One region of the Acidovorax sp. 1608163 genome, then DNA from elsewhere that is predicted to be linked to it. Evidence: predicted binding sites of a transcription regulator. Region 1 holds the regulator's gene; the other holds the start of a gene.
What was found. The regulator FliA, encoded in region 1, starts transcription of late flagellar genes. The targets are predictions, from matches to a motif close to CTAAAGTTTNNNNNNNNNNNGCCGNTA.

Region 2: a site for FliA is predicted at 1,545-1,571, ahead of EAG14_RS06770 (FlxA-like family protein). Genes of this name have one in related genera too.

What each region holds. Positions count from the first base shown of each region.
Region 1 is NZ_CP033069.1:612,237-616,268, reverse strand. It holds gene flhF (flagellar biosynthesis protein FlhF) at 1-1,412, shown strand, start outside; gene EAG14_RS02755 (hypothetical protein) at 1,405-2,217, shown strand; gene EAG14_RS02750 (RNA polymerase sigma factor FliA) at 2,222-2,935, shown strand; gene EAG14_RS02745 (hypothetical protein) at 3,070-3,453, opposite strand; gene flgM (flagellar biosynthesis anti-sigma factor FlgM) at 3,491-3,811, opposite strand; gene flgA (flagellar basal body P-ring formation chaperone FlgA) at 3,904-4,032, opposite strand, start outside.
Region 2 is NZ_CP033069.1:1,513,007-1,517,038, forward strand. It holds partial or broken gene EAG14_RS06765 (ABC transporter ATP-binding protein) at 1-1,145, shown strand, start outside; gene EAG14_RS06770 (FlxA-like family protein) at 1,171-1,536, opposite strand; gene EAG14_RS06775 (cation diffusion facilitator family transporter) at 1,640-2,581, shown strand; gene EAG14_RS06780 (DUF1003 domain-containing protein) at 2,845-3,495, shown strand; gene EAG14_RS06785 (hypothetical protein) at 3,535-4,032, shown strand, end outside.

The DNA of each region.
Region 1 (4,032 bases):
CAGCCCAGAACGCAGGCGGCCCGACGGGCTCCATGGGCTCGCAAGGCAAGTCGCTGCAAGGTGGCCGTGATTTTCAGGATTCGCGCAGCGCCCTGCACGAGCCCCTGCTGGCCCCCAAGAGCGCCGCCCGTGCACCGGCACGCCCCATGCAGATTGCGGCCACTGCCAACCGTCACAACCCGGTGGAAGAAGACACCGAGCAACTGGCCATGAGCACGCTGTCCTTCCAGGACTACGTGCGTGAACGCATGCTGCGCCGCCGCCATGAAGTGATGAATGGCCCGGCCGAGCCGCCAACGTTTGCCGAGCGCAGCCGCAACCAAGACCGCGACTTCCCCCGCGAGCGCCCCGCTGCCCCAGCCGTGGTGCGCCACAACCCTCTGCGCTCCATCCCGATGGACCTGCCAGAACCGCCTCCTCGCCGCAAGGCCGAAGCCGCAGCGCCCGCTGCCTCCATGGCCCAGCAGCAAAGCCTGATGAACGAGCTGCACGCCATGAAGGAGATGATTGAAGACCGCTTCAACACCATGGCCTGGCTGGGTCAGGCCAAGCAAAACCCCATCCAGTCGAACCTGATGCTGAAGATGATCCGTGCAGGCTACTCGCCCGCACTGGCCCGCGCCGTGCTGGAGCGCATGCCCGAGGACCTGTCGGCAGGCGACGCTGTGCGCTGGCTCATGGATGTGCTCGAACGCAACCTCAAGACCGACGAGAACGAAGCGCCGCTGTACGAGCAAGGCGGCATCTTTGCCCTGGTCGGCTCTACCGGCGTGGGCAAAACCACCACCACCGCCAAGCTGGCCGCGCTGTGCGCCCGCGTGCATGGCCCTGGCAGTGTGGGCCTGATCACGCTGGACACCTACCGCGTGGGGGCCCACGAACAACTGCGCACCTACGGCCGCATGCTGGGCATCGTGGCGCACCTGGCCCACGACCGTGCCGCACTGCAAGACCTGCTGGGCCTGCTCAGTGGCAAGAAAATGGTGCTGATCGACACCACTGGCGTCGCTCCGCGCGATCCCCGCAAGCGCAGCATGCTGGACGTGCTGGACCTGCCCCGCGTGAACCGGCTGCTGGTGCTCAATGCAGGCTGCCACGGAGACACGCTGGACGATGTGCTCACCTCTTTCAAGACCGCTGGCTCGCAGCAGGCCATCCTGTCCAAGGTGGACGAAGCCGTGAAGCTGGGGCCCTCGATTGACGCGCTGATCCGCCACCAAATGGTGCTGCGCGGCGTCACCAACGGCCAGCGGGTGCCCGAAGACTGGGAACCCGCCGAAGCGCACAAACTCATCAGCACCTCCATGCGCGCGCCCGTGAAGTCGGCGTTTGACCCCAAGGCGTCAGACCTGAACTACTACTTCTCGAACGCACCCGAGGCCCTGACAGAGAAAGGACTTGTGGATGCTTGATACCGGCTTTCACCAGGCGGCAGGCCTGAGCAGCTTCACGCCGCAAGCCCAGTTGCGCGTGCTGGCGGTGGCCAGCCAGGAGCGCGCCTCCAGCGGGCTGGAGATGCTTTGGCAGATTTGCGCCAACCTGCAGCGCCTGGGCTACCCCGTGATGGTGCTGGACGGTACCGCACTGGAAACCGACGACACCCCAGGCCTGAGCCATGTGCTGCAGCAAGCCCCCTGGAACGACGGCCTGGGCACCAGCGCCAGCGCCTCGGTCACCTCGGTGGCCGTGATCCCAGCGGCGCGGGGCCTGCACCAGTTGCAGCGACAGGCCTACACCGAAGGCGCCCCCCCGCTGCAAGGGCTGCTGCCGTACTTCCGCGCCTACGGGCTGCTGGTGCTGCACGCCCCGGCAGGGCTGTTGGGCCCCTTGCTTACGCACACCAGCACCATCCCGCTGGCGGTGATGGAGGGCGGCTCCGCCGGTGTTTTGTCCTGCTATAAAAGCCTCAAGCAGATTGCCACGCACTCCGGCCTGCCCTGCACTGTGGCCTCGGTGCTGCAAGGCGATGGCGCCAGCGAACGTCGCCGCACGCTGGGCGCGTTACGCACCTTGCAAGACTGCGCCGAACGCCACCTGGGCGGGCGCGTGCGCACGACCACCGTCTCGGCCAATAACCCTCATGACGTTCAACGCTTGGCCTTGCAACTGCTGGAAAACGCGGGCACCATCAGTGGACCGCTGACTGCGCTACCATCCAGCCACGTGACGGGTTTGTCGGGCACGCCTGAGCCAACGTCCACCGTCTGGAGCCACTGATCTGATGTACACCGCCAAAGGCCAGCTCGATCGTGATGCGATGATCCGCCAGCATGTTCCGCTGGTGAGGAGGATTGCGCACCACATGATTGCCAAGCTGCCTCCCAACGTGGAACTGGACGACCTGATCCAGGTCGGCATGATGGGCTTGGCGGATGCCCTGTCGCGCTACGAAATGGCCCAGGGCGTTCAGTTTGAGACCTTTGCCACCCAGCGCATCCGTGGCGCCATGCTTGACGAATTGCGCGAGGGCGACTGGATGTCGCGCAGCTCCCGCAAGAGCCAAAAAGACATTGAGCACGCCGTGCACCGGCTGGAACAAAAGCTGGGGCGCAGCCCGCTGGAGTCTGAAATTGCCGATGAGATGGAGTTGAGCCTGGCCGACTACCAAAGCCTGCTGGGCAAGGTGCGCGGCACGCAGCTGGTGTACCTGGAAGACATGACCCACGGCGAGGACGATGACGGTTTTCTGGACCGCCACGTGGCCGACGCTGCGGCCGACCCGGTGGAGTTGCTGCGCGACCAGCGGTTGCGCACATCGCTGGTCAACGCCATCAAAAGCCTGCCCGAACGCGAGCAGCACATCATGGGCATGTACTACGAGCACGACATGAATCTCAAAGAGATTGCCGCCGTGCTGGGCGTGACCGAATCGCGCGTGTGCCAGCTGCACAGCCAGTCCATCGCCCGCCTGCGCGCCAAGATGCGCAGCCACTGACCCAGCCACACTTAAACAAAATAGCTGCTACCGCTTGTAAATAAAGCGCCAGCAGCTATTCTTTTTATAGCAATTCCAAACCCAAGAGATTCAACCCTGCGCCAGATTGCGCACGGGAAGTGGAGGCCGTCCGCTCAACCCACCGAGCGATAGATGCGCGCTACGCCGCCCGCCTTCGCGCCTGCGGCTTGCGGGTTGGCATAGGTGGCGGTCTGGGCTCCATCGGCCTGCGGCACCACCACGGCCACTTGGCGGTCGGTCAACACCGCCACACGGGCCAGGTTGTCTCGCTGGATGGCCAAGTGTTGGCCAACGGCTGCAAGGCGCTGCTGGAATTGGGGGGGAAGTTCAGAAACTTGCTGGTGCTGCGCTTGCTCCAGCACCCAGGTAAAGCGTGCTGCTGCATCGCGCAGCGCGGTACTGGCAATCTCCAGCGAGGGAGCGTCCAGTGCCAGCAAGGCGGCAGACACCTTTTCGATGTGTTGCTCTACCGTGGTGAGGGCTTCTTCTAACGACATGGTGGTGGTGCGCTAGACAAAGCCTGGGATCAGGCGTTTATCCGCGGGCGCGAGAAAAGATTTCTTGCGCATTGGACAGCAATTTGTCCGCAATCGCATCCGCATCCACCGAAAAAGTGCCGTTATTGATGGCAGCACGCACTTCGCTCACGCGCTTGGCGTCAAAATCGCTGGTGGTGCGACCAGGCTGCTCCAGGGCGCGGGCCGAGCTGGACACAGTGACAGGCACACCGGCGGCTTGCGCAGCAGCAGCGCCTTTTGCCACCCCTTCCGCAGCAGGGGCTGGACTTTTGGCTTGCTTGGCAAGCCCCGTCTGCGCCAATGCGCCCGGGAGTTCCGGTTTTTGACCTATCTTCATCGCTCTCTCCACCACCCCGTGTGATGTGGGGCTCAGTAGCAATGTTTTCGACCCGTTTTGGGCGGACTTTAGCTATTTGTGCGGGCAAATCCTCAAAGAGTGATGGTCACTGTTCCATCTTCAGCCACAATGCCGCTCACTACGCGACCATTGTCCATTCTGACGCGCACAGTCTGCCCGACGGTGCCTGCGGACAACGCTTGCCCTGCAGAGACCACAGC
Region 2 (4,032 bases), 900 kb from region 1:
TCGCCATGGCCCTGGCCAGCAGCCCCAAACTGTTGCTGGCCGACGAGCCCACCACCGCGCTCGACGTGACGCTGCGCGGCCAGATTCTGGACCTGCTCTCTGAGCTGCAGCGCCAGACCGGCATGGCCGTGCTGCTCATCACGCACGACCTGAACCTGGTGCGCCGCTTTGCCGACCGCATTGCCGTGATGGAGCAGGGGGTGCTGGTAGAGCAGGGCGCGGTGGCCGAGGTGTTTGCCAACCCGCAGCATGCCTACACCCGCCGCCTGCTGGCCAGCCAGCCACGGCGCGATGTGGTCGAGGCGGACCCGCCCGCAGGCACGCCGCCCGTGGTGCAGGCGCGCCAGCTGCGCGTGACCTACCCCACGCCCCTGCCCGGCGTGCGGGGCTGGTTCAAAAAGGGCGAGTTTGTGGCTGTGCAGGGGGCTGATTTGCAACTGCTGCCTGGGCAAACACTGGGGGTGGTGGGCGAATCAGGCTCGGGCAAGTCCACCCTGGCGCAGGCCATTTTGGGGCTGCTGCCGTCGGGGGGCGATTTGCAGGTCAACGGCCAGGCGTGGCAGCAGCCCGCCACGCGCAACACCCCGGCCAACCAGGCCTTGCGCCGGCGGGTGCAAGTGGTGTTTCAAGACCCGTTTTCGTCGCTCTCGCCACGCATGACGGTGGAAGAAATCGTGGGCGAGGGCCTATGGGTGCACGAGCCTGCGATGGAGGTGGCCGAGCGCCGCCGCCGCGTGGAAACAGCCCTGGCCGAGGTGGGCCTGACCGAGGCGCAATTCCCCGGCTTGCTGGCGCGCTACCCGCACGAATTTTCAGGCGGCCAGCGCCAGCGGCTGGCGGTGGCCCGAGCCCTCATCGTGCAGCCCCAGGTGCTGGTGCTCGATGAGCCCACCAGCGCGCTCGATGTGACCATCCAGCAGCAGGTGCTGGCCTTGCTGCAGCGCCTGCAGCGTGAAAAGGGCTTGAGCTACCTGCTCATCACGCACGATGTGGAGGTGATCCGCGCCATGGCGCACGACGTGCTGGTGATGAAAGACGGCGCCATCGTGGAGTGCGGGACGGTCGATGCCGTGCTGAACCAACCGGAACACCCCTACACGCAAAAGCTCGTGGCTGCAGCCACGATGGTCGCTTCGAAAACGTAGTTCGCGGCAAGCGGTCGGGCGGCGGTCAGGCGAAGGTGTCTACGTTGTCGCCCAGGCCGGGTGTGCGTTGGCGGCCGGGCGTGGCGCTGTTGTTTTGCTTGGCCTGGGTTTCAGCGGCTTTTTGTGCCTTGGCAAGCTCGGCCTGCTTTTGCTTTTCAATCTGCTCTTGCTGGTTCTGGCGCTGAATGGCTGCAATTTGCGCCTGCACCATCTGGATCTGCGCTTGCAGGGCCTCTACCTTTTGCTTTTTGGCCTTGGCGTCCAGGTCAGAGGTGGCCACGCCTTTGAGTTCGTCGGTCAACTGGCGCAGTTGCTTTTGCAGCTTGGCGATTTCGCTGGAGGACTGGGCGCCCGATGCGCTGCTGGTGGAGGAGGCGCTAGAGACTTGCATGCCTGGGTTATCGGCATATTTGCGCAAAACTGAACGGGCCTCAATGCATTCTTAAGACTGGGCGTGTAGCCTGTGGTGCTTCACGGAATTTGAATCACCGCCCATGAACTTCAACGAACTTGACGACAGCGAAGACACCCAGCACACGCCCCAAGAGCGCGCCGCTGCCGCCTCGCGCAGCACCTGGGTCAGCGTGGTGGTCAACCTGGTGCTCAGTACCGTGCAGATCGTGGTGGGCGTGCTGTCCAAATCGCAGGGCTTGATTGCCGACGGCATCCACTCGTTGTCCGATCTGGTGGCTGATTTTGTGGTGCTGTTTGCCAACCACCACTCGCAAAAAGACGCCGACGAAGACCACCCCTATGGTCACCAGCGGTTTGAGACCGCAGCCTCGTTGGTGCTGGGCTTGCTGCTGCTGGCCGTGGGTGTGGGCATGGTGTGGTCGGCCGTGCTGAAGCTGGAGAACCCCGACACCGTGCCCCAGGTGCACGCCGTGGCCCTGTGGGTGGCGGGCGGTGCCTTGCTGGGCAAGGAGCTGCTGTTTCGCTACATGCTGGCCGTGGCCAAACGGGTCAAGTCCAGCATGCTGGTGGCCAACGCGTGGCATGCGCGGTCGGATGCTGCCTCATCGCTCGTGGTGGGCGTGGGCATTGCGGGCAACCTGGCGGGCTACCCCATCCTCGACCCGATTGCGGCCTTGATCGTGGGCTTCATGGTGGGCAAGATGGGCTGGGAGTTTGGCTGGGACGCCATGCACGACCTGATGGACCGCGCGGTGGACGAGCAAGAGGTGCAGGCCATTCGCCAGACCCTGCTGGACACCCCCGGCGTGGCAGGCGTGCACGATGTGCGCACGCGCAAAATGGGCGACATGGTGGTGGTGGACGCCCACCTGGAGGTAGACGCCCGCATCACCGTGGAGGCCGGGCACGACATTGCCGTGCTGGCGCGCCAGCGCGTCATGCAGCGCCACCGGGTGCTCAACCTCATGACGCATGTGGACCCTTGGCGCAAACCCGATCTGGACCACACGCTCAAGCCATAGGGATGCCCTGCATGACTCCCTGCGGTCTGTGGCAGTGCTGCTTCGGGCGGTTCGCTGCGTTGCTTTTCTTGCCAATAGCCCGGCTATTGGCTGCCAAAAAGCGCCTTGCGACCCATCCCGATCCGCACTACCACCGCCTCGCGAGGGCTATGCAGGACACTAGGCCCAGACGTTCTTTGAACAGGTTCTCAAACCCTGCCCAACGCGCATTGCCAGCCACGGCCATGCGTGGGTGATCACTCCATGGTGCGAAAGGTATCGGCATGAACCATCCCGCAGGCCCGTCAGGTAAGCCTGGCCAGGGGCCAGACAGCGCCCCCGCCACAGCCACGCAAACGGGTGCGCGGGCCATCGCAGCGGCCGGGGCCGAGCACCGGCGTTACCACTCGCAGCATGCGCATCTGGCCCCTACGTTTGGGGCCGACCAGTTTGCCCTGCGGGCCGAGGCTTTTGCCCGATTTTTTGGAACCCCGTTGTTCCTGGGCGCGCAGACCGTGGTGGTGGCCGTGTGGATCATCGTCAACTCTGCGGGGTGGCTGCACTTTGATGTGTACCCCTTCATTTTGTTGAACCTGGCTTTCAGCCTGCAGGCGGCCTATGCTGCGCCCTTGATCTTGCTGGCCCAAACCCGGCAGGCCGCCCGCGACAAAATGCACGCCGAGGCCGATGCCCAGCACCGCGAGGCCCTGGCCGTGGCCAACGAACAGCGCCAGTTGATCGCTGCGCAAAACGCCACCCAGATGCTGGAGCTGCTAGAGCAAAACACCCGCCTGACCGAGCTGACCAAGCAGCTGACGGAACGCATTGAGGCACTTACCGTCGAGATGCACGAGCGCATTCGCCACGGCCTGCCTCCGTCAGAGGCGCAGCCACTGGGCACCAGCGCGCAAACTCACGCCCAGACACCGCCGTAAAGTGCATTGCGCAGGTTCTTGGATACACCCCGACACGCCATGCCCACACACTCTCACGAACCGCTTCAAAGCCCCAGCGCAACGCTGGCCCCCAGCGTGGTGGCCGATTTGCCGCCGTGGGCTGCGAAGCTCATCGAGCGCATGAGGATGGAGGGCACGCCCACCGCGCCCGCACAGCCCCTCGCGCTGCTGCACCTGGGGGCACACACCGCGCAGGTGTGCTTGTGGAGCCCTGCTGAGGCACGCCCAGCGCACCTGTTGGTGTTGCCCTTGGGGATGGAGGCCACGGCGCAGCGCTTTTTTCGTGCTGCCATTCCTTCGCCGCTGGATCTGGAGACAGCCATCGCCCATGTGGAAGACGAGGTGTACCTTGCGCACCAGCAGTACCAGCCTTGGGCCGATGCGGCCCAGACGGTTGGTGGGCCTGTGGCGTGGTGGAGTGCCGACGAGGCTTTGGCCGAACTGGCTGGGCTTGCTGGTGTGCCCGCCGCCGCCGACCAGGTGCTGGCACTGGACGCCATGGAGCGGTTGTTCCAG